4 regions of the Rothia sp. LK2492 genome follow, and region 1 is predicted to be linked to each of the others. Evidence: riboswitches for the same ligand, from Rfam matches in the RefSeq annotation. Region 1 holds a riboswitch; each other region holds the start of a gene.
What was found. A riboswitch is a leader RNA that binds a small molecule or an ion and turns the genes downstream of it on or off. The one in region 1 is predicted to bind S-adenosylmethionine.

Region 2: it holds a riboswitch for S-adenosylmethionine, as region 1 does, so the genes downstream of both, VVR27_RS02540 (nuclease PIN) here and VVR27_RS03260 (bifunctional o-acetylhomoserine/o-acetylserine sulfhydrylase) in region 1, are expected to answer to the same signal.
Region 3: it holds a riboswitch for S-adenosylmethionine, as region 1 does, so the genes downstream of both, VVR27_RS09815 (hypothetical protein) here and VVR27_RS03260 (bifunctional o-acetylhomoserine/o-acetylserine sulfhydrylase) in region 1, are expected to answer to the same signal.
Region 4: it holds a riboswitch for S-adenosylmethionine, as region 1 does, so the genes downstream of both, VVR27_RS05825 (methylenetetrahydrofolate reductase) here and VVR27_RS03260 (bifunctional o-acetylhomoserine/o-acetylserine sulfhydrylase) in region 1, are expected to answer to the same signal.

The regions. Positions count from the first base shown of each region.
Region 1 covers NZ_JAYWLX010000002.1:236,280-244,036, reverse strand. Annotated here, with positions in the region: gene VVR27_RS03270 (alpha/beta hydrolase) at 1-290, opposite strand, end outside; gene VVR27_RS03265 (homoserine O-acetyltransferase) at 362-1,612, opposite strand; gene VVR27_RS03260 (bifunctional o-acetylhomoserine/o-acetylserine sulfhydrylase) at 1,631-2,974, opposite strand; SAM riboswitch class IV at 3,081-3,195, opposite strand; gene VVR27_RS03255 (S9 family peptidase) at 3,496-5,667, shown strand; gene gatB (Asp-tRNA(Asn)/Glu-tRNA(Gln) amidotransferase subunit GatB) at 6,060-7,565, opposite strand; gene gatA (Asp-tRNA(Asn)/Glu-tRNA(Gln) amidotransferase subunit GatA) at 7,566-7,757, opposite strand, start outside.
Region 2 covers NZ_JAYWLX010000002.1:76,848-84,604, reverse strand. Annotated here, with positions in the region: gene purH (bifunctional phosphoribosylaminoimidazolecarboxamide formyltransferase/IMP cyclohydrolase) at 1-515, opposite strand, end outside; gene purN (phosphoribosylglycinamide formyltransferase) at 613-1,191, opposite strand; gene VVR27_RS02560 (hypothetical protein) at 1,259-1,672, shown strand; gene VVR27_RS02555 (DUF6350 family protein) at 1,681-3,333, opposite strand; gene VVR27_RS02550 (SDR family NAD(P)-dependent oxidoreductase) at 3,435-4,208, shown strand; gene VVR27_RS02545 (plasmid stabilization protein) at 4,225-4,665, opposite strand; gene VVR27_RS02540 (nuclease PIN) at 4,662-4,862, opposite strand; SAM riboswitch class IV at 4,898-5,025, opposite strand; gene VVR27_RS02535 (SNF2-related protein) at 5,265-7,757, shown strand, end outside.
Region 3 covers NZ_JAYWLX010000009.1:54,906-62,662, reverse strand. Annotated here, with positions in the region: gene VVR27_RS09830 (NADP-dependent isocitrate dehydrogenase) at 1-1,764, shown strand, start outside; gene VVR27_RS09825 (DUF262 domain-containing protein) at 1,843-2,976, shown strand; gene VVR27_RS09820 (hypothetical protein) at 2,973-3,737, shown strand; gene VVR27_RS09815 (hypothetical protein) at 3,842-4,267, opposite strand; SAM riboswitch class IV at 4,284-4,401, opposite strand; gene VVR27_RS09810 (hypothetical protein) at 4,515-5,255, opposite strand; gene VVR27_RS09805 (thymidine kinase) at 5,382-5,999, opposite strand; gene VVR27_RS09800 (amino acid permease) at 6,240-7,724, opposite strand.
Region 4 covers NZ_JAYWLX010000004.1:57,258-65,014, forward strand. Annotated here, with positions in the region: gene VVR27_RS05810 (M13 family metallopeptidase) at 1-44, opposite strand, end outside; gene VVR27_RS05815 (MDR family MFS transporter) at 285-1,805, shown strand; gene metE (5-methyltetrahydropteroyltriglutamate--homocysteine S-methyltransferase) at 1,899-4,229, opposite strand; gene VVR27_RS05825 (methylenetetrahydrofolate reductase) at 4,267-5,178, opposite strand; SAM riboswitch class I at 5,283-5,373, opposite strand; gene VVR27_RS05830 (hypothetical protein) at 5,382-5,717, opposite strand; partial or broken gene VVR27_RS05835 (trypsin-like peptidase domain-containing protein) at 5,806-6,033, shown strand; gene VVR27_RS05840 (trypsin-like serine protease) at 6,073-6,360, shown strand; gene VVR27_RS05845 (aldo/keto reductase) at 6,481-7,467, shown strand; gene VVR27_RS05850 (DUF308 domain-containing protein) at 7,561-7,757, opposite strand, start outside.

The DNA.
Region 1 (7,757 bases):
GTCAGCTCAATGGCTCGAAAGCCAACCGTTTCTAGCTGAGCATTCAGCGGCCACCACTGGTAGCCCATGGCTGCTTGGCCAACATAAGCGCTCTCAGCGTCCGCGGGAAGGGCATACCCTACCGGTTGAGGGGCACGTAGGGACGCGTAGGTTACCTTATCGGATGGAAGGTAAGGGATCAGCCCGGTAAGGTCTCGTTCGTGAGAACCATAACCGTGCAAGAGCACCACCAGGTGGGTGCCTGCCCGTGCTGGCTCGGCATTTGAAAAATCAACCAGGTACTGGGACATAAGTTTTCCTTTGGGCGGGGTGTTTTTTCCAACCTAACATAGCTTCCCCGGGCTTTTGCCGAGCATTATAGTTAGGCGACCACCCTCAAATATTTGCGTGGGTAGGCGCGGCCGGCTGAGCGAGTCTTCTGCCCGTCTGCAGCGTCCTGCGCCTCAAAGCTCTGCAGCAGAATGCGCTCCAGCTGGCGGTGCTCAATCAGAAAACCGTCATGTCCACAGGGTGAATGGATCACGGCGGGCTCCACCGGCTGCGGCAGGGAGGCAGCAATAATCTGGGTGTCGGATGGGAAGAAGAGGCGGTCCGAGTCAACGTAGGCAAGCGTCCATCGACAGGTGGAGAGAGCCAGCGCTTTCTCAAGATTGCCGCGACCACGTGCCACATCGTGGCTCAGTAGCGCCTCGTTGATCGCTAGGTAGGAGTTAGCGTCAAAACGCGCGGTCAACTTCTGCCCATGGTAATCCAGGTAGTTTTCCACCTGGTAGCGGCCGCGCTCACTGTACTTGGGGGCAAGCACCTCGTGGCCCGGCTGTTCGTCGCGCCCAAACCGGAAGTGTAGTTCAGCCGCCGAACGGTAGGTGGTGTGCGCGATACGTCGGGCAAGTGCCAGCCCGGTATCAGGAGCGGGGCCGCCGTAGTAATCGCCGCCGGCAAAGTTGGGGTCCTGGCGTATCGCTAGATTCTGCATGTGCCCCCAGGCAATTTGTTCTGCTGTAGCTGCCGAACCCGAAGCCAGCACAGCTACCGACCGCACCAGGGAGGGGTAAGTCACCGCCCATTCAATGGCACGCGCTCCACCCAGTGAGCCGCCCACCACGTGATGGAAAGACGTAATGCCCAGCTGATCAGCCAGTACCTTCTCGGCGTGGACGCTATCCCGAATGGTAACGGCTGGGAAGCGAGAGCCCCAGGGTTTGCCTTCAGAATCTACGGAAAGGGGTGAGGGGGAAGCCGGCCCTGTTGAGCCGTAGCACCCCCCCACCATATTGGGGGACACCACAAAGTACTTATCGGTATCGATGACTCGCCCTGGGCCCACAGCGGTAGGCCACCAACCACCTGCTTCAGCTGCCGCCCGCACTTCTGCCGGAGCATCCGAAGCCGCGCGACCGGCAGAAACGTGGGTGTCACCGGTCAGCGCGTGCAGAATCAACACCGCATTATCGCCGGCTTCATTGAGGGTCCCCCAGGTTTCATAGCCAATGACAACGTCGGGCAGAGTTTCACCGTTTTCGAGGGCTAGGTCGCCGATCTGGGCGTACTTAAGTACGCCGTCCACACGGGTGCCAGCAGCGGTATCAGTGGTCGAGGCTTTAATCGTCATCGATTTACCTTTCGTACTTTAGAGCGCGTTAAAGCCTAGTTCGAGGTCAGCCAAAATATCATCGATATGTTCAATACCCACCGAGAGGCGAATAAAGGCGGGATTGATGCCGATGGCGGCTAGCTCATCTGGCGTTGATTGGCTGTGCGTGGTGGACGCCGGGTGTACGACCAGGCTGCGCACGTCGCCAATGTTGACCAGGAGGGAGTGTAAGGACAGCGCATCTACAAATTTTTGGGCGGTGGGAGCATCCGCGTCTTTGAGAGTGAAGCCCAGGACTGCACCGGCGCCGCGGGGCAGGTATTTCTGAGACAGCCCGTAGTAGGGTGAACTTTCCAAACCCGAGTAAACCACCGATTCAACCGCGGGATGCTCAGATAAGAAGCGGGCAACTGCAGCAGCGTTCTGCACGTGTCGCTCCATGCGTAGTGACAGGGTCTCAAGCCCGATCGCTATGTTAAAGGCATTGGTCGGAGAAATTGATGCTCCCAAATCACGGAGCAGGGCCACGCGGGCTTTCAAAATGTAAGAGAGGTTGACGCCAAAGGCGCCGTCTTTGCCCAGGTCGTGGGCGTAGACCAGGCCGTGGTAGCTCTCATCGGGCTGATTAAAGATGGGGTATTTTTCGGGGTAAGCACCGTAGTCGAAGGTGCCGGCGTCCACGATGACACCACCCACAGAGGTTCCGTGGCCCCCTAGATATTTAGTCGCAGAGTGCACCACAACATCAGCACCGTGCTTGATGGGGTTCAGCAGATAAGGCGTTGCTACGGTGTTATCCACGATAAGGGGAACACCTACGCTGTGAGCTACATCTGCAATGGGTTCAATATCCAGCACGTCCCCGCGAGGGTTGGGCAGGGTCTCCCCAAAGAAAGCTTTGGTGTTAGGGCGGGCGGCAGCGCGCCAGCTTTCGGGGTCTGCGGGGTCATCAACGAAAGTGGTTTCAATGCCTAGATTCGCCAGGGTGTATTTGAAGAGGTTGTAGGTACCGCCGTAAAGAGAGGGCGAGGCAACGATGTGATCCCCTGCCCCGGCAATATTGAGAATCGAGAAAGTATTGGCTGCCTGACCAGATGCGAGCAACAGCGCTCCCACTCCGCCTTCTAGGGCCGCGATACGGTTTTCTACCGCTTCTTGGGTGGGGTTATTAATACGGGTATAGATGGGGCCCAGCTCAGAGAGAGCAAAACGGTTAGCTGCCTGCTGTGAATCCTTAAAGACAAAAGAGGTGGTCTGATAAATCGGCAAAGCGCGTGCCCCGGTGACCGGGTCAGGTTCTTGACCAGCGTGAATTTGCTGGGTCTCAAATTTCCAGCCGGCAGGCTTGCTGGGAGTGGGGATGTTCTGTGAGGTCGTCATGTTGGTAGCTCCAGTCTCTAGTGAGGAAAATATCTCGCAAGGTGGGGCCGCATGCCGTAACTCCCGGTCTACCGGAAGGTGATGCACCGAAGGAGATGGCACATCGGTCCCGCGCTTACACATACCCGTCTGGGATGTGTCAGGTCTTCACTCAGGGCACCCCACCGCAGGTGGAGGGTTGCCGGCCAGCTAGCTGAGGCTTAGTGCTGGCGCTCTTGACCTGTTGTTAGTCTTCCTTAGCGGGTTTCATGGCGTCAAGAAAAGACTGCAAGATGTCAGCATGTTTCATTTGTTGCAAAAATTACGCAGGTGTAACTCTTACCCTTACCCAGTTTGGATTAAGACCACGGACGGTCTAGGAGCGCGTTCAAGCTGCCCCTCTCGCAGGGTTCGCTAGCGCTCACTCGTCAATTCACCCCAGCCCCGACTAGCTTGGCCGCGCTCATCGTCCGCCCGCTCCTGCTCTTACGGGGAAACCTCTCTCCACTAGACTGGAGAAGAAACCATCAGAAAGGCATCTCATGACGCTCACCCCACCCCGTCCCCCACGCATCGCCAGCGAGCGCACTCATCATGGCGATACTTTCATTGATTACTACGAATGGATGCGTGATAAAGAGAGCGAAGAGGTGCTTGCCCATCTCACAGCAGAGAATGCATACACCGATGGGGTTACCGCTGACCAGCAGCCTCTGCGCGACGCTATTTTTGAAGAGATTAAAGGCCGCACTCAGCAAACGGATATGTCCGTTCCCTCCCGCAGGGGTGCCTGGTGGTATTTCAATCGGACGGTAGCCGGCGAGCAGTACCCCATTATGTGCCGGGTGCCTGCCCTAACAGAAGGCAGCGTTGTTGAGCGTTATACACCACCGCAGGTGGTGCCCGGTCAGCCGCTTGAGGGTGAAGAAGTGGTGCTGGACTGCAACGAGTTTGCGCGAGACCTACCTTTCTTCTCACTAGGCTCCTTCCAGGTTACTCGCGACGGACGACTGCTGACCTTTGGAGTCGATGACACCGGCGATGAGCGCTACACCCAGCACTTCAAAAACCTTGAAACCGGCCAGATGCTGGATGAAAAGATTGAAGATATCTTCGCCGGAGCTTTCTTTGCCTCGGGCGCTAACCACCTTATCTATGCTGTAGCCGATGATTCCTGGCGCCCCTATCAGATTCGTGCTCATCGAGTGGGAAGTAGCCCGGCTGATGACATTGCTCTCTATACCGAAGAGGATCAGGGCATGTGGCTGGGAGCGGGGATGTCGTCCTCCCGTACACACGTGGTGATGACCTCCGGTAACTCTGAGTACACTGAGACCCGCGTGGTCAATATTCATGAGTTAGGCGAGGTAGAGCCCACGCTGATTATTAGTAGGGAGCAAAGGGTTGAATACAGCACCGACATCATCGATGTCGATGGAAGGGCCTACCTGGTGCTCACCCATGACTTTGATGCGCCCAACTCAGAAATCGTCATAGCACCTCTCCCCGAAGCCTATGTACCTTTTGAGCGTCTGCGGGCTGATTGGGTGGCTCTTATGCCGCACCGCGACGATGTACGCATCGAGAGCGTTAGCTTCTCGCGCAACCACCTTGCGGTCATGGCGCGAGAGAACACCACGGTTAAGGTCTTTGTTGCACCCCGCAGCTCACTGTCACATCAGCTCGCTGTAGGCGACCCCCGCGGTATCGAGTTCACTCAGCCCGGCGGCTTTAGTGAGGAGCTCTACACTTCCTCCTGTTCAGGGATGAACATTATGTCCCCGGTGATTCGCCTCAACTACACCTCCTTCCTCACGCCCAGCAGTGTCTATGACTACTTCCCTGATACCGATGAGCTGGTGCTACGCCGGGAAACGCCGGTTCTGGGCTACGAGCGTGATCAGTACACCGCTTATCGCATGTGGGCGCCAGCTGCCGACGGCGCCATGATTCCTCTTTCTGTCATGCACCTAGCTGATGTGGATAAGACACAACCGCACCCCGTGATTCAGTACGGTTATGGCTCCTATGAAGCTTCAATGGATCCTTACTTCTCCGTAGCCCGCCTGAGCGTCCTCGACCGCGGTGCCGTATTTGTGATTGCTCATATCCGCGGTGGTGGCGAGATGGGCCGGTCCTGGTACACCGAAGGCAAGAAACTAGCCAAGAAGAACACTTTCACAGATTTCATTGATTCCACCGACTTTCTCGCCTCACTCCCCTGGGTGGACGAACAACGGATAGGTATTATGGGTGGTTCTGCCGGCGGTCTGCTCATGGGGGCCGTACTAAATATGGCGCCGCAGAAGTACAAAGCCTGCCTAGCCCAGGTTCCCTTCGTGGACGCCCTTACTACCATTCTCGACCCAGAGCTTCCGCTCTCTGCTTTGGAATGGGAAGAATGGGGTAACCCCATCGAGAACCGTGAAGTTTACGACTATATGAAGTCTTACAGCCCTTACGAAAACATCCGAGCTACTGCCTACCCGGCGATAGCCGCAGTCACCTCCCTTAATGACACACGTGTGTTGTATGTTGAGCCTGCAAAATGGGTAGCTAAACTGCGTGAAATTATATCTTCAGACTCACCGGTTCCCCTACTCAAGACAGAAATGGACGGCGGGCATGGTGGAGGCTCAGGGCGGTACACGGCCTGGCGCGACATTGCCTGGGATTACGCGTTTTTGTTATCTCATCTGTCCGATAAAAAATAGATACATTTAAAATATTCGGGCATAAAAAGTATTGAGTGCTTTCTCAGCAGCAGGGGCTATCAACAACCAACGCTTATATCCCCTGCTCTTTTTATTTCACTCAATCACTCCTGTCTCTATATTGTGAATAGGACACCATAATTTCCGCACTATGACCCCTGTGGTAGGTCATTTCAGGATGAGCAGTGCGGAAAATTATCCTGAAAGCATCGGGGGTTACAGGTTCCCTAGTACCTGTCTCCTGAGAAGTGTGCCCCCCCCCTTAGCACACCCCGGTAGTGCGAGTGTAGGTGCCCGTCCACTACTGGACGGGCGCCTATCAGTTTAAAAGAAAAAGCAGGGTCACAGGAAGAAGATCCCGTGCCCTGCTCTTTTCAAGGAGGGGGTGGTTTTTAGCCCTCTACTCCCAGCTTTTCAAGGATGAGCTCACGCACGCGTCCGGCATCAGCCTGACCACGGGTCGCCTTCATGACCTGGCCGACGATAGCACCGGCAGCCTGGACCTTACCGGCACGGATCTTATCGGCAACATCGGGCATAGCAGCCAAAGCTTCATCGATAGCGGTGGTTAGCGCACCGTCGTCAGACACAACTGCCAAGCCACGCTTCTCAACAATTTCAGCGGGCTCACCCTCACCATCAATGACAAAACCCAGCACCTGGCGGGCAATCTTGTCATTAATCTTCTTGGCTTCAATGAGCTTATTGAGCTCAAGGACGGTCTGAGCAGTCGCACCGGTTTCAGTCAGTTCGACTTCACGTTCCTTAGCGATGCGAGCGATTTCACCCATCCACCACTTACGCGCCACAGCAGCGGGGGCACCAGCTGCAATGGTCTCTTCGATGGCGTCCATTGCACCAGCGTTGACCACGTCGCGGAACTCCTCATCGGAGAAACCCCAGTCAGCCTTGAGACGGCGGCGGCGCTCAGCGGGAGGCTCGGGCAGTTCGGCGCGCAAACGCTCAATCCACTCGGCATCGGTTACCACGGGTACTAGGTCCGGCTCAGGGAAGTAGCGGTAGTCATCTGCGTCAGACTTAGGACGACCCGAGGTGGTGGTGCGGGTATCCTCGTGCCAGTGGCGGGTTTCCTGCACCACCTTCTCGCCAGCATCTAGTACGGCAGCATGACGCTGAATCTCGTAGCGTACGGCACGTTCGACTGAGCGCAGGGAGTTAACGTTCTTGGTCTCTGAACGGGTTCCGAATTCGGTGGTGCCCTTGGGCATCAGTGAAACGTTGGCATCACAGCGCACGTTACCGCGTTCCATACGGGCGTCCGAAATACCCAGGTTCTTAACGATTTCGCGGATAGCCGCTACGTAGGCACGAGCCAGCTCAGGAGAGCGTTCCCCTGCACCCACAATGGGGCGGGTAACGATTTCGATGAGGGGCACACCGGAACGGTTGTAGTCCACCAGCGAGAAGTCAGCGCCCTGGATACGACCAGCGGCGCCGCCCTTGTGGGTCAGCTTACCGGCGTCCTCTTCCATGTGAGCGCGCTCGATATCGATGGTGAAGACGGTGCCGTCTTCAAGCTCAATATCGATAGAGCCGTTCTCAGCGATAGGTTCATCAAACTGAGAGGTCTGGAAGTTCTTGGGGGTATCGGGATAGAAGTAGTTTTTACGCGCAAAGTGAGAGACCGGGGCGATGTCACAGCCCAATGCTAGACCCAGCTTGATAGCAGACTCCACTGCCTTACCATTGACCACCGGTAGAACACCGGGCAGGCCCAGGGAGACCGGGGTAATGTTGGTGTTTGCCTCGTCGCCAAAGGCGTTGGGGGCAGCGTCAAACATCTTGGTAGCGGTGTTGAGCTCTACGTGCACCTCAAAGCCGAGTACAGGGTCGTACTTTTCCATGGCTTCTTCAAAGGACAGAATGTCGTCAGTCATTTACTTAGCTCCCTCAAAGTTGAAGTCACGAATCAAGGTTTCAAGGTCAGGCATCTGCTGGTGCAGAGGGCCACCCCACTTTTCGGTCAGCAGGGCTTCAAGCCCAGCGCCGGCGCGGTAGAGGCGCTCGTCCTCATGGGCGGGGGCGGTGAACTGGATACCAACGGGTAGACCGTCTTCATCAGCGAGGCC
Region 2 (7,757 bases), 160 kb from region 1:
AGGTTGAAACCCCCGTTTTTGGCAGCTTCCACCACGGTGTTGTAGCGGGCCGGATCCACCACGATAGCTACAGCATCGTGATTCTTAGCAGCGGCACGCACCATGGAAGGCCCACCGATATCGATTTTCTCGATGATAGCGTCCTGATCAGCGCCGGACTTCACGGTATCGACGAAGGGGTAGAGGTTCACGACCACCAGGTCAAAAGCTTCAATGTCCATCTCTGCCAGAGTGTCGATGTGCTCCTGCTTGCGACGGTCAGCCAGGATACCAGCGTGGACGCGGGGGTGCAGGGTCTTAACGCGGCCCTCTAGGCACTCGGGGAAACCGGTCACATCTGAGACTTCAGTGACGGGCACGCCAGCTGCAGCGATGGTGGAGGCAGTGGAACCGGTGGAGACAATCGCGACCCCGGCTTCGTGCAGACCTTTGGCAAGATCTTCAAGGCCGGTCTTGTCAAAAACAGAAATGAGAGCGCGTTTGAGAGGTACGCGATCCAGCTGAATGAGGCTCACTAATGAACTCCGTTTCTTGTGCTGCGTGGGGCAGCAGGTGGTTGAGATACGTGAGTCGTATTTGAGAGCCCCGACCCGCGGGCTCAGCCCCGCGGGGCTAAAACTGTGGGTTTAAGGGGGAGGCTTCTAGCTGACCGATAGTTTTAACCAGAAGCGCTCGTTCTTTCAGCTTGATGCGTTCGTGCAGGGTTTCTTCGGTATCATCGGGCAGGACGTCCACCGCGGCTTGTGCCAAGATGGGGCCGGTATCAACCCCAGAATCAACCAGGTGCACGGTTAGACCGGTTACTTTCACCCCGTGGGCTAGTGCATCACGCACCCCGTGAGCTCCCGGAAAAGAGGGCAGAAGGGCGGGGTGGGTGTTGATGATACGGCCAGCAAAACGATCCACCAGCTGGGCATCTACGATGCGCATGAAACCCGCGAAGACAATGTAGTCGGGGCGATAAGCAGCGATTGCCTCTTCTAGTGCCCTGTTCCAGGCTGGGCGGTCTTGATAGTCAGCCGGTTGTACTAGGAAGGTTTCGATACCGGCGGCTACGGCTCGTTCAATGCCCTGACAGGGCTTATCTGCCCCCACTGCCACCACTTCGGTGGGCAGCTGGCCGGCCTTAACGGCGTCCACAATAGACTGCAGATTGGTGCCCGAACCGGAGACCATTACAACAACACGCATGGACTATAGTTTAGCTCACTCACCCACGAGATGTTGCTCTTTTCAGTGGGGCGGTAAGGTGGTATCTATGTCTGAGAACCATGAGCAGCCGAGTGCGCCCAGCCTTGAAGCCCTAGAGAACATCCGCATCTGGTCGCGGTGCACCTTCTTGTCACTGGTTCTCGCTTTTGGAATGACCAACTTTCCGGGGTGGGGCAACGCTCTTGCACTGCCTCTTTTTGCGCTCACCATTGGCTTCGCTATCACCACCATGGTAAAAATGCTGAAGGCTAAGTTCCCTTTTTTCTCGGTGCTGCTGATGGTTATGATCGTGGTCTGGTCGCTCTTTCTTAGCCTCTCATCGGGTGTTCAATTACTCTTCCCCGAGACTGCCGGCAATTACGCCACCTGTCTAGAGCAAGCGCTCACCATTGCCCGCAGCAATCAGTGCACCGAACAAATGAGTGACGGTATTTTCAGTCAGATTATGGGCGGCAACTAGCCTAAGAGCTAGCTCCGACGCCGGGACTTAGGGCGGCGTATGACCGGCCGGAAGGTTTTCTTAGGCTCTTCGGCAGGCTCGGTATCTGTACCAGCTACCGTGTCAGCGGCCTCTTCCTCAGGCAGTAAGGGAGCCGAAGTTTCTTCAGCGTCCGTCTCAATCTCACTGCTGACGCTTTCAGCCTCAGGCACCGCGTCAGCTGCCGAGTCTAGTTCTGCGGCATCATCAGTGGTTTTTTCTCCCGTTTCAGCTCGTACTGAACCGGTGGCTTCTTCCCCGTTAGTCTCAGGAGTCTCAGCCTCAATACTTGCTACCTTCTGACCCCGGCGCTTGCGCTTAAAACGAGTCTTGGGGTTGGCGGCATCCTCTGCGAATCGGTCAAGCTCACCGGTGGTATCACGCACCATCACGTGGGCTAGTCCCAGACCCAGCATGATGCCAGCGGCCAGTAGCACCGCAGCATACAGCCCAAACACCAGGGGGTTGGGGCCAATCTCGGTAAAGCGCCCCAGGCCCAAAGAACCGTTGGCAATCCAGCCCAGCAGAGCTGTAACCGTAAAGGTAGGAACCATGCTAAAGATCGCTAGACAGAGGGTAGAGAGCGGCCAAGAATACCAACGGAAACGAATTTTGAGGGCAAACCACTCATCCAGGTGATTTTCACCTTCACGGAAGAACCACCAGCCTCCCACCGCACCGGCAGCTACCGGCACTACCAGCGCCAACAGCCCCAGTGGGTAGGACGCGTGCGGCAGAGCCCCCAAAATGGGAAGGGCGGGCATCACACCAGCGTCGGTGCCGGTCAAATCAATCGATGTACCGGTGCCCAGAGCAAAGCCAGCCCCGGAGCTCCACGCCATGGCGTATATAACAAAATTAGGGATGAGACCCAGCTGCAACAGAGTCAGAGCAGTACCGCCCACAGCCCCAGCACGCAGGGTCTGGTAGAGGGCGATAACATCATCCCAGTGCCAGAAAACAGTGAGCGCCAACAGCAGGGCCCCGCCAGCTCCCAGCGCCAGCACACTCACCAGAGCAGCACGTACCGCTGCCCAAATGTAAGAGCCAGCCCAGCGGGAATACTGGCTAAATTTCTTAACCCAGTCGGCAGCATTCACACCAATCATGGCAGCCAAGGAGCCTGACTCCGCGTAACCACCGGCTAGGACACCCAGCGCCACTACCCACAGGGGAATAAGCGCCGCAAAAACCGGCGAGGTGGCAAAGTAGTCGCCGGTTGAAAGCGCACTAATAGCTACGCTAACCAGCGCGTAAGCACCCATACCGCCCAGTAGTGGCTGCCAGAATTGCCCCTCATAGGAGGCCCTCGCCAAACGCCTACCCGAACGGTAACAGAGCGCTAAAGGTATCAGTGTCAGCCCCAGAGGCATAAGACTCATCGTGCCCGAAATCGCCGAGAATGCACCCTGCGTTGGGATGTCCATAGCCAGTGGAACACCGTGCACCAGCAACCAAGTATGGCCGGCTACCGAGGTAGCACCGGCAAAGGTGCTGTTATCAAAACCGTTGGTATACCAAACAGCTGCCAACAAAAAGACAACGGCCAGGTAACTCAGCGCTGCAACGAGGGCAAGCTCAACGGCACCCTGCAACCACAGGGGCATGGGTAAAGAACGCGGGGGGCGGGCTGGTGTTTTCATCGCTTTTATCATGTCATGTTTCGTTTGCTGATACCCAAGCGCTCGGCGCCTTTACAGCAAGTTCCCCGAATGATGTTGAGCATGTTAGGTAAAGTGCACCTATGAGCATTGACCCATCCTACGTTCTGATTACTGGTGCCTCAGCTGGCATCGGCGCCGAATTTGCGCGCCAGTACGCCGCCGCCGGTTACCATTTGGTACTGACAGCTCGCAGGGTTGGCCCGCTGCAAGAGCTGGCTGAAAACCTGCGGGCGGAGTGCGGTGTCACCGTTGAGGTGCTTCCCGCTGACCTGCTCAATCCCGATGATTTAGAGCGCCTGGTAGCCCGTTTACAGCAGGATGAAGCTCCGGTGGAAATTCTGGTCAACAATGCAGGCTTCGGTTTAGGCAGCTCTTTCGACGCTGCCACTGCCCAGCAGCACCTTGCCCAGGTGGATGTTCTCGCTAAAGTTCCGTTGCTGCTCATGCACACCGCTATCACTACCATGCTGCCCAGGGGCAGGGGGCGCATCATTAACGTCGCCTCGGTGGCAGCCTTCACCCCCGGCGGCACCTACTCAGCGGTCAAAAGGTTTTTAGTCTCTATCTCAGAGTCAGCCAACCTACAGTACGCGCCGCGCGGCATCACCGTCACAGCCGTCTGCCCGGGTCTCACCCGCTCAGAATTCCACGATGCCATGGGGCAAGCAGCCCCTTCTCTACCTGGTTTTCTCTGGTTGACCCCGCAGAGGGTAGTAGCGGATGCCACTGCTGCTAGTCACCGGGGCAAAGCGCTCTGCGTGCCCTCAGTACCCTACAAAGTTGCGGTGAGCCTCACCAAGATTCTGCCCCGGGCAGCGGTGGCCAAGCTGATTGCGCGCACACGCAACTACTAGAGGAACAGCAGGGATGTCATGAGGCGCCTTCGAGCCAGGGATTTGAAGCGGGCACGCCCCAGCTGCGGTAGACCTCCGCCTTAGATGAGATAATTTCAAGCTCATGTACCGCCGCTGTGGCGCTCATCAGACCTTCCAGAGCAGCGGTTGGCAATGGGGTGGACGCCGCTGAGCCCACCGCGTGTAACTTAGGTTCGGCGTGCCGTCCGGCCCATTCCAGGGAGACTCGGGCGTCCACGTCCAGCACGTGATCGTTAAAGCGGTCGGTGAGCTCAGCCAACCAGCGGTCTGTCTCGGGGTAGGGGTAGAGACCCTTTAGCTCACCAAGGCTCAGCACCGAAATGTAGAGGGTGCGGTAGGAGCTGCGGCGCAAAAATGCCACCACAGTGGGGTGCGGGTTTACCTTGCGGATTTCGGCAAGGACGTCCGAATCAAGAAGAAGACCTACCTGGCTCATGCAGCTTTCAGAACACCGTATTCAGTAGCAGGGATGCCGCTCGGGTTAGGAGCCAGCAAAAAATTCAGGAACTCGCTACGCTCGTTCGAAATACGAGTGTAGTCCTGAATACTCATCGCGGTAAAACCACCGCGGGCAGGTACAGATGCAGCAGAGATATTCTTCTGGACAGAGATGTGGGGGCGAGCATTTGACATGGTGCCTTTGCGCGTAAGGTGCGCGTTCCTTTCATAACGTGCTCTTGTCTACACCAAACAGCGCCGATATGCGCGATGCAGACCGCTTCGTCATCCGAGCCACCCGTGAACATGGGGTTGGCGTTCAACTAAAGTCGGAGCTTAGCAGTTGAAACTCTTGAAGCTGGTTAAAACTGTAACCTACACCGGCCCAGCCTGTAAACAGGTTTCTCACCATTTGGTTGAGCAAATCAAGACCGATAGCTACCTGTCCACCAGCTGCACCCTTTGCTTCTGCGATAAGCTAGAAGACTAGGTTCATTCAGAAGTCGAATGCGCTCGTTTCCGCCCACTAAGTGGAGCTTCAACGATTAGCCGCTTTTGAATTTGCCCCGGTTTATTAGATTTCGCACCGAGGTTACTGTGTCATCCGCTTCTGCTTTCCCCGAGATTCCCGTGACTGCCCCTGCCTTGATTCGGCAAGTGGGTCACGGGGCCTATACGCGCGGTCAGCGGTATATGCGCGATGGTATGGTGGTGCGCTACACCTACGATGAGGGTGCCCGGACGCTGACGGGTCAGGTGGCTGGTAGCGGTTCAACGCCTTATGAGACGACCGTGATCTTTCCGGCTGAGGTGCTGGCCGGGTCATCATCTTTCACCTCGTATTGCTCTTGCCCGGTGTCCCATAACTGCAAGCATGCGGTGGCTCTGATGCTGACCGCCATTGACCGGTCTGCTAAGGCAAAGAAAGCGCTGACTGCTAGCTCTTCAACCTGGCGGTCTGCTGCTGAAAACGAGGTAACTTCTCTCCCGGTGGAGGACAAGCAAAAGCTGGTGGCGGACTTGCGGCAGCAGATGGCTCAGAGGGAAGCCGAGCTGGCGCTCCCGGCTGGTGACCCCACCGAAACGGTGCCGCCTGCTCATGGGACAGCGCCCAAGTTACCTGCCTGGCGCAGGTCTCTTGCCTATTCTCTCTCTAGCCGGCCGAGCTTTGATAGCAGGACGCACGGGGTCTCCGGCGCCCTGGATTTACGGCTGGTGGTGCCGGGTAAGTACGGCTGGAGCAAAAATAACGGTGCCCCCAAGATTAGTTTGGAGGTCCGCCCGGTCATGATGGGTGCCCGCGGCAAGTGGATTAAGGGTGGGCTGACCTGGGAGAAATTCTCTGGCACAGCAGCCGGGGCGTCCGGCACGGGCTTACTCCCCGAGCATGCCAGCTGGTTTACCGAATTCTATGCGGTCATTCGCGGTTCTCAGTCCATCTATTCCTCACACCGCGAGTGGGCATCCATTTCAAACGTTGATTCCTCTCTGCTCTGGCAGCTCTTGCGGTCCGCAGATGAGTTGAATTTGCCTATCCTGCTCGACGGACAAGAGGCAGGTTTAGCGGTAGCTGACGAGCCTGCGGTAGAGCTCAGCCTTGAAACAGTACCTGAACGCGGCAGTAGCAGCGATGCGCTGCGCCTTACCCCCATTCTGCGCTGGGGTGGCTACACCCTGCCGGCCAACCTTACCCACAAACTAGGCGTCACCCGCCGCGGTTTTATTGCACTGAGTGGGGCTGCCCAAAAACATTATGTGGACGCTGCCACCGCTGCCCGTTGGGAGTCCGCTCTGCCCTCTGCCCTAGCTCACGTCGATGAAGTAGCGGTGCCCAGTAAAGGCAGCTCGGTAGACGGTGAGAACCACCGCCCCTCCTGGCTCGACGCTGAGGCCCAGCTGGTTTTGATTCCGCTGGCAGAGCCGCTGGAACCGGTGGCCGAAGCTCTGGTGTCCGGTGAATCAGTCACCGTACCTGCCGCCGATGTGCCCACCTTTTTTAGCGATTTCTACCCCCAGCTCACCCGGTCCCTTCCCCTCTTTACCGCCGACGAAAAAGTGCAGCTACCCGCCGTCCGCTCACCACAACTGGTCTTAACCGTGGAGTTCACCCCCGGTAGCCAGGGATTTGAGGCGGCCACCCGCTGGCACTGGGACTACCCGGCTCATCCGGTAGGCACCGATGATGAGGTCATTACCCTAGACGCTCTGGGCTACCCCGGTGAGGACAGGGCAGATATTCGAGATACTGCCTATGAGCATCGGGTGCTGAAAGAAGTGAAGCGAGTACGCCCCGGTGTTCCTTTTGGCAAGAATCGTTTTGAAGGTTGGTCTACCCGCACCCTGCTAGAAACCTATCTACCCGCCTACCGGGATATCGACGGGGTTCAGGTGGAACTACTGGGTCAGGTACCGGAGTTCCGTGAACTGGATGAAGCCCCCGAAATCGTAGTCACCGTAGATGATACCCGCCGCCGTGACTGGTTCGGTCTGGGCATCGCTATCAAGGCCGGCGAGTGGCACGTTGCTTTCGCCGATGTGCTGGCAGCCCTCGCTAAGGGCCAGACCCACCTATTACTGGGCAACGGCGAATACTTTGCCTTAGACCGCCCGGAGTTCATGAAATTACAGGAGTTGCTACGTGAAGCGCGGGAGCTTTCCGATAAGAGCGGGCCTCTAGAAATCAGCCGCCACCAGGTAGGTCTCTGGGAAGAGCTCGAAGAGTTAGCGGCTGAAACCCAGACCGTTACTACCTGGGACGAGCAGGTCGCCGCTCTGCTAGATCTTGACCACCACTCCCCCGCAGAGGTACCCACTGCCCTTGCTGCCGAGTTGCGCCCCTACCAGGTAGAGGGCTACCAGTGGCTTGCCTTTCTCTGGGAACAGTATCTGGGTGGTGTGCTCGCCGATGATATGGGTCTGGGTAAAACGATGCAGACCATCGCCCTCTTTTTACAGGCCAAGTCAGTGTGGGAAGCCGAGCAGGCAGAAAAAGCTACACAGGACGCCGATGAGACTCAGGCGAGCTTCCCACCCTTCCTGGTGGTTGCGCCGACCTCTGTGGTGCCCAACTGGGTGCGGGAAATCCACCGC
Region 3 (7,757 bases), on a different contig from region 1:
GCGCGCAAGAACCCTCACTCCATGGGTGCGTGGAGCGCAGACTCCAAGACCAACGTGGCCACCATGGGTCAGAACGACTTCTTCAGCAACGAAAAGTCAGTGGTGATCTCTGGTGATGACACTCTGAAGATTCAGCACGTGGCAGAAGACGGCACCGTGACCGTTCTCAAGGAATCTCTGCCCGTTTTGGATGGCGAAATCATTGACGGCACTTTTATGGACGTCGCCAAGCTGGATGCCTTCCTGGCTGAGCAGATCGTCCGCGCCAAGGCTGAGGGCGTGCTCTTCTCCGTGCACCTCAAGGCAACCATGATGAAGGTTTCTGACCCCATCCTCTTTGGCCGGGTGGTACGCGCCTACTTCTCTGAGCTCTTTGAGAAGTACGGTAAGCAACTGGAGGAGGCCGGCCTCAACGGCAACAACGGTCTGGCAGCGATCATCAGCGGTATCGAAACCCTACCCGCCGACATCCAGCAGGACGTCCGCGACCTCATTGAGAAGGGCCTGGCAGAAGGCCCCGAGCTGGCGTACGTCAACTCAGATAAGGGCATCACCAACCTGCACGTCCCCTCAGATGTCATTGTGGACGCTTCCATGCCCGCAATGATCCGCACCTCCGGTCAGATGTGGGGCAAGGAAGGCCAGCAGGCCGACACCCTGGCGGTGCTGCCGGATTCCTGCTACTCCGGTGTTTACCAGACCGTTATTGACGACTGCCGTAAGAACGGCGCCTTTGACCCCGTCACCATGGGCACCGTGCCCAACGTTGGTTTGATGGCTCAGAAGGCTGAGGAGTACGGCTCACACGATAAGACCTTCCAGCTAGATGCAGCCGGTAAGGTGCAGATTGTTGCGTCCAACGGCGATGTGCTCATTGAACATGATGTGAAGGCTGGCGACATTTGGCGCGCCTGCCAGACCAAGGACATTCCCGTGCAGGACTGGGTCAAGCTGGCTGTCTCCCGTGCCCGCGATTCTCAGACTCCCGCCGTTTTCTGGCTGGACGAGAAGCGCGCTCACGATGCAAATCTGATTGCTAAGGTCAACAAGTACCTGGGTGACCACGACACCGAGGGCCTGGACATCCGCATCCTGGCACCCGAGGCTGCCACCCAGTTCTCCATTGACCGCATCCGCAAAGGTGAGGACACCATCTCGGTGACCGGTAACGTTCTGCGTGACTACCTGACCGATCTCTTCCCCATCCTCGAACTAGGCACCAGCGCGAAAATGCTCTCCATTGTTCCGCTGATCAACGGTGGCGGTCTGTTTGAGACTGGCGCTGGCGGTTCTGCGCCCAAGCACGTTCAGCAGCTGGTGGAAGAAAATCACCTGCGTTGGGATTCACTGGGTGAATTCCTGGCACTGGCGGCTTCTTTCGAGCATCTGGCAAAGACCACCGGCAATGCGCGTGCGCAGGTTCTGGCGAACACTTTGGATGCTGCGACCGGCACTTTCTTGAACGAGAACAAGTCACCGTCACGCAAGGTGGGCGAGATCGATAACCGCGGTTCGCATTTCTACCTGACTAAGTTCTGGGCTGAGGAGCTAGCTGCTCAGACCGAGGACGCAGAGCTGGCTGAGGCTTTCGCACCGCTAGCTGAGGGTCTGGGTGAGAAGGAAGAGGTTATTGTGGCTGAGCTGCTGGAGGTTCAGGGTAAGCCCGTGGACCTGGGCGGTTACTACAAGCCCTCCGACGAACTGGCCGAAGCCGTGATGCGTCCGAGTGCGATGTTCAACGGCATTCTTGAAACACTGACATAAAATAACGAATTCATTGTTAAGGCGCATCAGCATTATTTTGCTGATGCGCCTCTCCCTCCAGAAAAAGGAAAAATATATATGGAAAACCAACTACAGTTCAATAATTTCCAAACAGACGAGATAACCGATGAAGAATTTATTAATGAAAATATTGATAAAGAACTAGAATCTGTCAGATATGCGACTCAGGTGTATGATATCGACGGATTAATTCGCAGGCTCCAAGACGGTGACCTAGTTGTACCACAGTTCAGAAGCAACACTGAAGAACTTGAAACAGAGGGCTTTCAAAGGGAATTTGTCTGGAAAAAGCAACAAATGGACAGGTTCATTGAATCTATTCTGGTGGGCTTTCCAGTTCCTGGGATATTTTTGGTCGAGCAAAGCGATAATAGATTACTTGTCCTTGACGGTCAACAGCGCCTTACTACATTGAGGTTCTTTAAGGAAGGAAGGATCCAAAGGAGAAATCAAGATAACGGCGAAACCGTAAATTCTCCTTTTGTTTTAAAATATGTTTCAGATGAATTTTCCGGTAAGTCTTACGAAGACCTATCATCTGAACAACAAAGGAAATTTAGAAACACTGGTATTACAACAACAATAGTTCGAACAGTCCCTGAGCCCGGTGATTTAAGTACAATCTATCAGATTTTTGAAAGAATCAACTCTGGCGGAACAAAACTTACCCCACATCAAATTAGAATAGCTACATTTGCGGGCAGAATTGTAGGATTTATTGAGGAAATCAATAACACCTCAGATTGGAGACATCTATACGGAAAGTATGACGTCAATGCACATGATCACGAAATAATTTCTAGAATATTAGCCTTGTACTTTAATTGGGAAAACTATTCAGCTCCAATGAAGGAGTTCATTAATGACTTTTATGAGAAACATCGCTATGCAGATAACCCCAGTCATGAATTAGAAAACGCCAAACAGCTATTCCTCAGAGTAACATCTCTTATTCGCCAAGCTTACCTCGATAAAGGATGGGCGCGAGAACATAGTATCTCATATGTAGACTCTCTGTATGTAGGACTCATGAAACGTATCGAGAAATCTGAAATTGGAGCAGAAGAACTGCTGTCAAGATTACACATTTTTTCAGATGAACTTGATTGGCAAGCAGTCAGCCGAAATGGTTCAGATAAATTCTTTATCAGCCAAAGAATGAGAGCTGCAATAGAGGTATTTGGCGAATGATACCTTCAGAATTTTCGCTTGTTGAAGTTTTGCAAAAACTGGTTGATACATATTCCCCTATCCGACTAGATAACATATCAAATTCTGTTGTAACTTGGGATGCCTTAATTGAGTCTATTAGATTTTATCCTCAATGGATTAAAGCTAAAGAAAATGTTAGACCCATGTCACTTGAATCATGGATGACATCAAAAATGCAGCAGAATATAATTGTACAAGCTTCCTCCAATGTGGAGTCTGCCCTACGCGATTGCTCTATAACCCGTCTAAAAAAAGAGTTTCCAAATTTTGAAGACATAGAAGAATTTGTTGAGAAGTCCAATAATTCAAAAGGATTTAAAAGTGAAGATCACGGTAAAATTAAAACAGCTTGGTCGGATGCCATTAAGTCAACGATACCTTACGGTGCCAATCCATCCAATTCTCGAATCAAAGAGTGCCTAACCTACATCTCATCTAAATGTTCTGAAGATTACACATCCTTAATTAATAATACATCACTAAATCCTGATGTTATTAAATTTCAAGTTGACTTGAGAAACTCAATTTCTCATGGCAATTCTGGAATCAGTTTCTCTGAAGAATTATTAGCACTAATTGTTTGGCATTCTTTTGAAATCCCGTACGCCCTCAACCTTTATGCTTCAGGGTTAAATAGAATCTGTGACATCAATGGGAATTATAATCTTATAAGCAACCCATTCGAGGCTGATTTTATACGATTCCACACACAGCTCCATTTTCGTAAAATTATTAAATAATCACTCATAGAATTTAACTGCATATAAAATTAATTTCTATCCAAGATAATAATTAGGTAAGCCATTATATTGGCTTACCTAATTATTTATATAAAGATACCTTTCTAGCTAATTAGCATAGGAGCTAATTCACAGGCATCCAACGGTTCATCCGAAAGATGCGCCTGAGGAAAACTTCCTTCGATACGCCTACCCAAGAGTTTATGGCTGGAACTAAATAGCAATACCGGCGCAGCCGCTTTCTCATCAGATTCGATGTCCTGGTTATCGCCACCCTCAGGTGCACAGAGATAAGCTATACGCTGCGGATCGTGGTGCCAGAAATAGGCCGCGCCGTCTGCCGTCTGTAGTTTCAACCGGGTGCCGCGCTGCTCAAGCACTGTGGCTTTCTCCCACAACTTATTTGAAGCGTTGATATCAACAGCAGGCACAATTCCGTGACCAGCAGTGTGAAGAATACAGCGGGTACCAACAGTGTCCTTGCTTGTTTCTGCATCGGCATTAGAAGAAGAAAAAGAAAGCTGACTCATGAGGGCCTCCTAAAATAGTCGCTACTTTCACTGGACCGTCTGAGCCTGGTGACCGATTTTCCTTTGAAGGCACCGTCTGCGAAAGGCGGTTGCCAGCCAACAAGTCAAAGGGCTTAGCGTTGGGCTTCTGAATCGTGGTAGCAACTTCAACAGAGTTTTATCAGTTCACACAATAAGCTCTATTACAAAGGGGCCGCCCTCCCCTACCGCTGGTAGGTGAAGGGCAGCCCCTCGTCTGCCAAATAACTTAGTTCTTCTGCAGTGACTTTACGATGTTGTCAGCAACTTCCTGTGCCTTAGCGGTGTCCGAAGCTGAAACGGTGATAATGCTGTAACCGTCACCAGTGCCTGCCGGCACAATGATGTAAACACCTCCGACATCTACCCCAGCAACCTCAGCAGTGTACGCCTGAGTGACACCTTCGCCCAGAGACGTCTGAACCTCAGCAAATGTACCGGCTGTACCGTTAACCTCCTCAACCATCGCCTTAGCTTCCTCAGCAGAAGGCGCCACCGATGCAGAAACCGGCTCCGCCAAAACGTTGACGTTCTCAGCAAAACCAGCTGCATCACGAGTCGCAGACATAGCCATCACATCAAGCTGAGCCATCTGTTGCTTTAGCATCTCAGCGTTCATACCGGTCTCAGAACCAGCCTGCTCCAAGTATGCCTGAATCTCGGCATCATTAGCCATAGCCTGACTATCCACCTCCAGCCAGCCCTCGGGCACGCCAAAGGACTGGCCATTATTAGGTGCGGAAATCAGTTTGTAGCCCTCAGGCAGCTCCGCCTGCACCGCCGCGGCGGACGAAGTTTCAGAAGCCGCCGAAGTCTCAGTAGCGGTAGTAGCCGCAGCAGAGCTTGCCGACGATGCACTGCTCTCAGCAGTCACTGGCTCATCGCTGTTTGAACCGCAACCGACCAGGACGGTCAAAGCTAGCAGCGCGGCGGTAGGTACGGACAGGAAACGAGAAGTGGGGGAAGACATGTCTGCCTCTTTCACCTGAAAGGAGTAAATACCCTTTCAGAGTAGACCCAGGTCACTATATTGGAGTAGCTACCGGCCAGTAATCGAAATATTTCTTCTACGCGCCGTAGAAAACCAGCTCCGCCCTTAGCTCAGCGCACCGCCAGATTCTTCTAGGTAGCAGGTAGCACACAGGGACTCGTAGCCCACGTGCACGCCGTCGATGGCCACCTGGTCGCCGTCGAAAATGAACTTACCATCAAGCGTCCGCCCGTTAAAGAGTGCTTTACGTCCGCACCGGCAAATGGTCTTCAATTCTTCAAGGGTGTGGGCGATTTCAAGCAGGCGGGCAGAACCGGGGAAGGCGTGAGTACGAAAATCGGTGCGGATACCGTAGGCAAGCACTGGGATATCCTCCAGCACGGCAATGCGCATCAGGTCATCAATCTGTTCTGAGGTCAGGAACTGTGCCTCGTCCACTAGCAGACAGGAGACGGGCAGGTGCCAGTGCATCCGGTCAGGGTCTTCAGCTACTTCAGCAGCGGCATGAAAGAGATCCTTCGCTGAGTCCTCAGGGCCAATGAGGAAGTCAGCATGGCGGGTCACGCCCAGGCGAGAAACAATGAGGGCATCACCCTTGGTATCCACGCGGGGCTTAGCCAGCAGGACGCGCTGGCCCCGCTCCTCGTAGTTATAGGCAGCCTGCAGCAGGGCCGTAGACTTGCCCGAGTTCATCGCCCCAAAACGGAAATACAGCTTAGCCACGTGCGCTACCCCTTCACCAGAAAAATCAAACGGCACCAGTCTACCCGCAAACAAAAACACCAGCATGGCTGCTCCCCCTCGCGAGCGAAAGGTAAGCCATGCTGGCGCAGCGGTGGCGGAGTAGACGTGCTTGCAGCCGGCTGGCTCGGGGCTGGCATGAATCGAGGCGAGCGCCCCGCGCGAGTCTCGAGAGGATCAGCCGGCGAGAGCACGTCCGCCCCGCCACCGTTCAGTTTGAAGTTAGCCCTTGACGGGTTCAACCTCGATGCCAGAGACATCCACCTGCTTGAGGGGGATGGTCTTTGAGCCGCTGACCATCTTGTGGACCAGGTAGACGCCAATGATGATGGGCACACCAATGTAGGCTGAGACAACCTCAAACCAGTGGCCCTCAAAGATGGCGTTGTAGTTCTGGCCGCCAATGACCAAGAGGCACATGAGCAGCGCAACGATGGGCCCAATGGGGAAGAGCGGTGCCTTGTAAGGTAGGTCTTTCACATCGAAGCCCTGGGCGACGTAGGCGCGTCGGAAGCGGTAGTGGCAGATAGCGATGCCCACCCAGGTAATGAACCCGGAGAGGCCTGAGATGTTAATCAGCCAGGTGTAAGCGGCACCCTGGCCTACGAGTGCGGTGACGAAGCCGAAGAGACCGATAGCTGCGGTCATGAGCAGGGCGGGCATGGGGATGCCGCGCTTGTTGACGCGCATGAAGATTTTGGGTGCTTTGCCCTCGACGGCCAGAGAGTAGAGCATACGCGATGAGACGTAGAGGCCTGAGTTACCGGCAGAGAGGATAGCGGTCAGAATGACCGCGTTCATGACGGAAGCTGCGAGCGCGATACCCAGGTTATCGAAGACCATGGTGAAGGGCGAGTAGGCGATGTCGGTTTCATCAGCGCGCAGGAGGTTGGGGCTGGTGTAAGGAATCAGGGTACCGATCACCGCGATAGCACCAATGTAGAAGAGCATGATGCGCCAGAAGACGCTCTTGAGGGCACGGGGGACGTCGCGGCGGGGGTTCTCTGACTCACCGGCAGCAACACCAATCATTTCGGTGCCTTGGAAGGAGAAGCCAGCGACCATGAAGATGGCCAGGATGGAGATGAAACCGCCCTTGAAGGGTGCTTCGCCGTCGGTCCAGTTACCAAAGCCCGCCTCGTGGTTGCCCAGGATTCCAAAAATCATGAGGATACCTGCAATGAGGAAGACGATGACGGTGAGCACCTTGATGGCAGCCAACCAGTATTCTGATTCGCCGTAAGCACGCGCTGAAAGAATGTTGATGCCCAAGATGATGAAGAGGAAGAGACCCGCCCAGATCCAGCCGGGGACGCCGGGGAGCCAGTAGGACATAATGACGCCGGCAGCGACCAGTTCTGCGGCAACGGTAATGGCCCAGTTGAACCAGTAGTTCCACCCCATAGCGAAGCCAAAGGACTCTGAGACGTAGCGGGAAGCGAAGGTCTGGAAGGAGCCTGCTACGGGCAGGTTGGCTGCCATTTCGCCCAGGGACTGCATGAGGAGCAGCACCATGATGCCGATGAGCGAGTAGGCGAGCAGAGCACCGCCGGGGCCAGCGGTTGCGATGGTGGAACCTGAAGCGACAAAGAGGCCGGTGCCAATAGCGCCGCCAATAGCAATCATGGAGAGGTGACGGCTGCGCAGGCCCCGCTTCAGCTCTTCTTTATTCTCACCAACCGGGGTGGGAACTGCATCAGTAGACATAAGGTGCGTGCTGCTTTCGGTAGTTAGGAGGCT
Region 4 (7,757 bases), on a different contig from region 1:
ATCTCTGGGTTTAGGAAGCTGGTGTCAATACCGGAATGTGTCATAACCCCCAGTTTAGGGCGGCAGAGCGTAGCCAGGCGGCTTGTTACTCACCGTTTGGCTGTCAGCGTGAGTGGCACACCCTGCTTTTACAGTCAGTGCCACCCCTAAAAACAATTCCCCCAAAGGGGTCAAAAAGAGAGAGTATTTAACCTATTGCGGTCGAAAATTTTCCAGGTGAAAAGCGAGCACTGTGAGCAAGACCCACTTATGCGCTCGCTCTAAAGGCTGTAACCTTTAGCCTTATGTCTTCTACGCATCCACCATCACCCACTCCTGAGACAGGCGCTCAAAAAGCGGTTAATTCCGCCCCGCCTACCGCATCGATGCCGGTAGCGCGCAAGCTGGAAAAAGCTGAGTTCCTGCTACTTGCCATTATGGTCATCGCTGGTTTCGTTCTCATTTTGAACGAAACCCTTCTCGGCGTTGCGCTACCTGAAATCATGCGAGACCTCAACATTACCGCTTCCACCGCCCAGTGGACTTCCACCGGTTTCATGCTGACTATGGCAGTAGTGACCCCGGCGTCGGGCTTCATTATTTCCCGCTTCTCTATTCGTACTGTCTTTATGGGTGCCATGCTGCTCTTTTCGCTGGGTACCCTGGTGGCAGCAACCGCGCCCGGTATCGGCATGCTGTTGACCGGTCGCGTGCTGCAGGCATCGGGTACCGGTGTAATGATGCCGCTACTCATGACCACCATGATGCGCATGGTAGCCCCCAGCAAAATTGGTCAGGCCATGGGCATTATCGGCATGGTAATCTCTGCTGCCCCTGCTATGGGCCCCACCGTTTCTGGTCTGGTTCTGGGTGTGGGAACCTGGCGCTGGCTTTTCTGGCTAGTGCTTCCCATCGGTATTGCCGCCCTGCTGGTGGGTATGAAGCTAGCCCCCGCGGATGCTCCCACCGGTAGTAACCAGAAGCTGGATGCGCTCTCCATGCTGCTTTCTACCCTGGGCTTCGGCGGCCTTGTGCTAGGTCTTTCTTCTATGGGCGGTAGCTCAGCCCACGGTGGTGCCCACCTGCCCGTTAACCCCTGGGTTGTTGTGATCGCAGCAGCTATCATTCTGGCAATTTTTGTCTGGCGTCAGCTCAAATTGCAAGATCGCGGCCCCTTCATGGATATGCGAATCTTCCGTTCCCGCCCCTTCACCCTGACTGTACTTATGACTTCCATCGGCATGGGCGTCATGCTGGGCACCTCCATCCTGATCCCGCTTTACACCGCCAACGTGCTGGGCGTTAGCGCCCTGCAGACCGGCCTCATGCTTTTGCCCGGCGGCGTACTCATGGCGGTGCTCAGCCCCTTGGTAGGACGCATGTCTGACCGCTTCGGTGCACGAGCTCTAGTTCTGCCCGGCGCCGTTCTCTTGGCTGGTTCTATCTGGCTGATGAGCACCTTCTCTCAGACCACCCCGCAGTGGTACATCATTGCCACTTATATGCTCATGACCTTCTCCCTGCCTTTCATCAACACCCCCATGATGGGCCTGGGGCTGGGTTCCTTATCCGGTGAGCTGACCGCCTTTGGTTCCTCCGCTATGACCACCTTCCAGCAGGTCTCTGGCGCCGCATCAACAGCGGTCTTTGTGGCGCTCATGGGTGTAGGAGCAGCAGCGCACGGTGGAACCGGAACTGACGCCTACATGGCCGGTGTGCACCTGGCCTTCCTGGTAGCAGCCTTTATGTCGCTGACTTCTATCGTGGTAGCCCTGCTTCTGCCCGCCGGAAAGCAGGCCGCAGGAAGCGCCCCTATAGTCCACTAAGGCCGCATCTGCGCTTCACGGATGCAAGGACGCCGCCACCCACCCTCCCGCCAGGTGGCAGGTAGGGCGGGGGCGGCGTCCTTTTGCTTACCCCTAGACCGCTACGGTGAGGCTGGCTCGTACAGCCTCGGTAGCGGCAACCAGAGACTCGATAGAAGCCTTGGTTTCCTTGTAGGCACGGGTCTTTAGGCCGCAGTCGGGGTTAACCCAGAGCTGACGGGCGGGGATATGCTCCAGGGCAGTAGCCAGCAGCTTCTCGATCTCATCGACCTGGGGCACACGCGGGGAGTGGATATCCCACACGCCGGGGCCAATGCCGCGGTCGAAACTCTCAGGCACATCGGCCAGCAGCTCCAGACGGGAGCGGGCTGCCTCAATCGAGGTGACATCGGCGTTCAGGGCATCGATTGCCCCAAAAATCTCGTTGAACTCCGAGTAGCACAGGTGGGTGTGGATCTGGGTGGAGTCGGCAACCTGCGAGGTCGCCAGTCGGAAGGCACCCACCGACCAGTCAAGGTAGGCTGCCTGGTCTTCGACACGCAGGGGGAGCAGCTCGCGCAGGGCGGGCTCATCCACCTGAATAATGCGGGTTCCTGCTGCCTCAAGGTCGGCAATCTCATCGGCCAGGGCCAACGCAACCTGCGTAGCGGTCGCCGCCAAAGGCTGGTCATCACGCACAAACGACCAGGCCAGAATCGTCACCGGGCCGGTGAGCATACCCTTGACCGGCTTATCGGTCTGCCGCTGCGCGAAGCTAATCCACGGCACCGTAAAAGCCTCACCGCGAGTACCCGCACCGCTACGCTTCACATCGCCCCACAGAATCGAGGGGCGGGTACAGCGCGAGCCGTAGGACTGCACCCAGCCGTGCTCGGTCGGCGCGAACCCGTCGAAGTTCTCCGCAAAATACTGCACCATGTCGTTACGCTCAGCTTCACCGTGTACCAGCACATCCAGCCCCAGGCGCTCCTGGAAGTCAATCACACAGCGAATCTCCTCCCGCAGGTGGGTATCGAGCTCTTCCCTGGTCAGCGCACCCTTGCGGTAGTCCGCACGCAGGGAGCGAATATGACCGGTCTGCGGGAAAGACCCGATGGTGGTGGTCGGCAGCAGGGGCAGATTCAGGTCCTCCTGGGCCTGCTGACGCACCCGAGCGGACGGACGCTCGTAGTTCTCGGGGGTAATGGAGAGGGTGCGCTCGCGGATGCAGGGGTCGTTGACTCCGCTGGACTGGGCGCGCGCTGCCAGCGCTGCCTTGGCCTGCTCAACCTCGGTGGCGATAGCCTCTGGTCCTTCGGCGAGCCCTCGAGCGAGCAGGGCAACTTCGCTGACTTTCTGGTGGGCAAAGGCCAGCCAGCTGGTGAGCTTCTGGTCGAGCCCGGTTTCCAGGTCAAGGTCGTAGGGCACGTGCTGCAGGGAGGTCGAGGTCGAGACGGACGCCGCTCCCACTGCCTGTAGGGTGTGGAGGGAGGCTGCCAGGTCGTTGCGCCAGATATTGCGGCCGTTCACTACACCTGCCACCAGCAGGGGAGCCGAATTGCCGCCGAAGAGGCGGGCGAGGGCGTCCTGATCGTAACCGGTAGATACCAGGTCAAGATGCAGGGCCTCTACGCCCGAGGTAGCCAGGGGTTCCAATAGACCGGTCAGGTTGCCGTAGGGGCTGGTGACCAGCAGGGAGGGGCGGTCAGAGAGCTGGGTGAACTCCCCGTAGGTCTTCTCAATGAGCTGCGCCAGCTCGGCTTCACTCACAGCCTGGTCAGCACCCAGGGCGGGCTCGTTGAACTGAATCCAGCGCACACCGCGGCCGGCCAGGTGGGCGAGCAGTTCTCGGTAGAGGGGCAACAGGTCTGCTAGACGGTCGAGGGGCGCGAAGTCGGCGGGGGAGCCGTCCTCAGCTTTTGCCAGGAGCAGGTAGGTGAGGGGGCCGGTGATGCTGGGGCGGGCGGACGTCCCCGCCGCCTCCGCGGCTGCCAGCAGGTCATCGAGGGCTTCAGTGTTAAGGGTAAAGCCGGTGGTCGGGCCGATTTCTGGCACCAGGTAGTGGTAGTTGGTGTCGAACCACTTGGTCAGCTCCAGCGGGGGCAGGTGCTCGGTGCCGCGAGCCAGGGCGAAGTAGCCGTCCAGGTCGATCAGGCCGCGGTCGTCGCGTACCGACTCGAAACGGGCGGGCAGGGCGGTGAAGAGGCGGGTGGTATCGAGTACCTGGTCGTAGAAGGAGAAGTCCGCGGGAATAGCGTAGTCGTCGGTCAGGCCGCGTTCGGTAAGGGTGCGGTAGGCGTCCTGCTGAATCTTCTGGGCGGTCTGCTTCAGTTCGTTCTGGTTGGACTTACCCGCCCAGTAGGCTTCAACAGCGCGCTTGAGTTCGCGGCGGGCGCCGATACGGGGGTAGCCGGTGATGGTTGCGGTGGGGAAAACAGTGGTCATGGTGGTGTCTTTCTATAAGGTCTTTGGGCCGATATTTTTAGGCGTAGGTCAGTTCGGCCAGGGGGTTTTCAAAGCGGGTGCTGTAGCGGGGCAGGTTGACCTGCTCGAGAACGTCCAGCACCGCTGCGTGTTCATTGAAGGTGTAGAAGTGGATGCCGGGGGCACCGGCGTCGAGGGATTCTTGGAGCAGGCGGACGCCGAACTCCACCCCGATACGGTGCCGTTGGGCATCCCCGCTCGCGGTTTCAAGGTCGTAGGCCAGCTGCTGGGGCACGGGCAGGCCCGCTAGTGAGCAGAGCGTGGTGAGCCTGCGCAGGCTGGTGACCGGCATGATGCCCGGAATCAGGGGTAGGGTTACCCCCGCGGTTCGGGCCCGCTGCACCAGGGATTCGTAGCGGGTCGCCTCAAAGAAAACCTGGGTGATAGCGAAGTCAGCCCCCGCCCGCTCCTTGGAGAGCAGAATTTCAATATCCTGCAGTTCCGAGCTGGACTCCGGGTGCCGAGAGGGGTAAGCAGCTACCCCCACCGCCACGCGTCCTGCTGCTAGGTGGGCAAAATCCTGGGTCTCAACTTGGCGAATGAGGTCAACCAGGGACCGGGCAAAGGGGATATCGGGGGCCTGCGTGCTGCCCGGTGGCAGGTCGCCGCGCAGGGCTAAAAATCCGCGGACGCCGATCGCCAGAATACAGCGAACAGCAGCTTCCAGCTCCTCGGCGGTGTGCCCCACACAGGTGAGGTGAGCCAGGGGAGTGAGCTGGGTTTCGTGGACCAGATGGTCTAGCAGGGCCAGGGTTTTCTGCTTACGAGCCCGGTCGCCGGAGTAGGTCACCGACACATAGTCGGGGTTGGTGGGCGCCAGCTGGTCGATGGTCGTCAGCAGATTCTCGCAACTGGCAGAACTTCGCGGTGGGAAGAGTTCGTAGGAGAGCGCCGGTGTATAGGTACTCATGGTTTCCTTACAGGTCGTTGGGTGGACCCGAAAGAATGCGGTAGCCGCTCCCATTGGTGGCGGGAGGGCGCCACACAGTGCGGTGGGTGGACCGCTGGTGATGCACTCTATCGGTCCTAGCAGGAGCACCTTTCCCGTCAGGGGTGGTTGCTGCGACGTCATCGAGCTAGGTCTCTCGGTCGCTCTGGATAGGTTTGATGGTTCTACACTAAAAGCGCAGGCAGGGCGCTGGCAAGAAACCGCCGCTCTGTGCAGCTTTTTGACTTTGTGTCGGGTGTGTTGAGACACATGACAGTAATATTTCGGGCTTTATTGCGATGGTATGTAAAGGTCGCACCGGTTTCTTTGAGTGAGAGTGGAGCTTTTTTCTTACTTTTCTTGAAAGGTTTTATAATCATGGTTTCGATTAGAAAGTTCTGCACCGTGCTCGCCGCGACATGTGCAATTTCCTTCAGCTCCGTAGCAGTGGCTACGGCTGAAACGCGTACAGATACGAATTCTGGTGCGACTCCGAATATTATTGGTGGTTCAGTAGCCACGAGCCCTTGGGCTGTCCAGCTTCGGTTCAATGTGACCGGCAGCAATGGAATCAGCGGTTGTACCGGTGAATAACTCAACGCACAATGGGTCCTGACAGCAAAACACTGCATCGATGGTGCCTCCAACATGCAGGTCTATCACTCCAATGACCAGCTCAACCCCGGTACAGCCGTCAGGGCCAGTAGAGTCTATGCGGCTCACAGTGGAGATATTGCCTTGGTTCAACTAGACCGACCAGTTTCTCTTCCAAGCTACCCTAGGTTGGATGTTAGCTACAGTCCACGCACTGGTGATACTGGAACTATCGTTGGTTAAGGGCTGGGGGCCTATGACCAACCTACGACTAGCCTACGTATGGCAACAGTGCAGGTAGAGGGTCCTTCAATTGATACCTATGGTGGTCCCGCAGCTCAACTGCGGGGTGTCTCTGGTGCAGCAAACCGAGGGGACTCGGGTGGACCTTTGGTGATTAATGGCCGAATTGTAGCTGTATGCTCCACCGGTGATCTTTCCCCAGGCGGTAATATCAACGCTCAATCTAACTATGCTTTGCTGAGTCAGGCTGCAAGCTGGATTCAACATACCGCAGGAGTAAACGCTCTGGGAGTTGCTGATACTGGGGAGTTTGCCACCATAAACTAGGCCCTACTTCATACCCTCTAATCTGTTGTTCTTAACTTTCTACGAGGTGGTACTCAGGGACTTTTTCCCTGAGTACCACCGGGTTTTGTAAGATTGAAGGCTTATACCTAGGGTAGAGGTATGAGCATTGAATATCGCCAAGTAGGCCGTAGCGGCCTGACCGTATCGACCGTTGGCCTGGGCTGTAACAACTTGGGTAGAAGCAAAACCGCCACCGAAACTCAGACCGGCACCAACGATGTGCTGGCAGCCGCCGTGGAGCAGGGCATCACTCTCTTTGATGTTGCCGATATTTACGGGGCTCGGCCTGGGGTATCTGAAACCATGTTCGGTCAGGCGCTCAAAGACACCGGCATTGACCGGGACAAAATCGTGATTGTTTCTAAATTTGGCATGGATATGGATGGCGCCAACGGTACTGACCACGGGGTGAGAGGTTCCCGACGTTACATCATGCGCGCTATCGAAGCGTCCTTGGGCCGCTTGGGCACTGACTATATTGACCTCTACTTCCACCACACCCCCGACCCCGTCACGCCCGTGGAAGAAACCCTGGGAGCACTTGCCACTCTGATTGAGCAGGGCAAAGTGCGCTATATTGGCAGCTCCAATCACTCCGGTTGGCAGATAGCCCAAGCGGAATATATCGGCAGGCAATTAGGCACTCGCTACATCGCCGCAGAGAACCATTACAACCTGCTGGACCGCCGCGCTGAACTAGAAGTACTGCCCGCTGCCCGCGAGTTTGGCCTGGGCGTCCTACCCTACTTCCCCCTGGCTAACGGTCTGCTGACCGGTAAATATAACCCCGGTAAGGAGGCTGTTGAAGGGCGACTGACCCGCATCAAGCCCGAATTGCTGGACTCGACAGACTGGGATCAGATGCGTGCCTTCTCGGAGTTTGCCGCCGAGCGCGGACTGACCGAGGTGCAGGTTGCTTTCTCTTGGCTGGCCCAGCAACGCCCGGTGTCATCGGTCATTGCTGGTGCTACCACCATTGACCAGGTGCGCACCAACGCTGCCGCCATAGCTACTCGCTTCAGCGAGGACGATTTGGCTCAACTGGACGCCATCTTCCCCGCGCCGCCCAAAATCGCACCCTTCTAAGCTTTGCCCGCTTGCCGGTATAACCCAAAAAGCCTGCCCCCAAATAATGGGGCAGGCTTTTGGCTGAGCTTCTATAAAGAGGCTAAAAGGAGTTTAGATGTCTTTGGTAGTGAAGAGAATCTCGTCGCGCTCAAAATCTGTACTGATTTCGAGAGTGATGTCATTAACATCTGCCACTGCGAAAGCCATATCGAAGGTTACCTTGTCACCGGGGAGGAGCTTTGTTGAAGGAGTACTACCCAAGTTCTGTGCGCTGTCAAAAATCTGGTTAGCCTCAAGTCCTGCTGAGT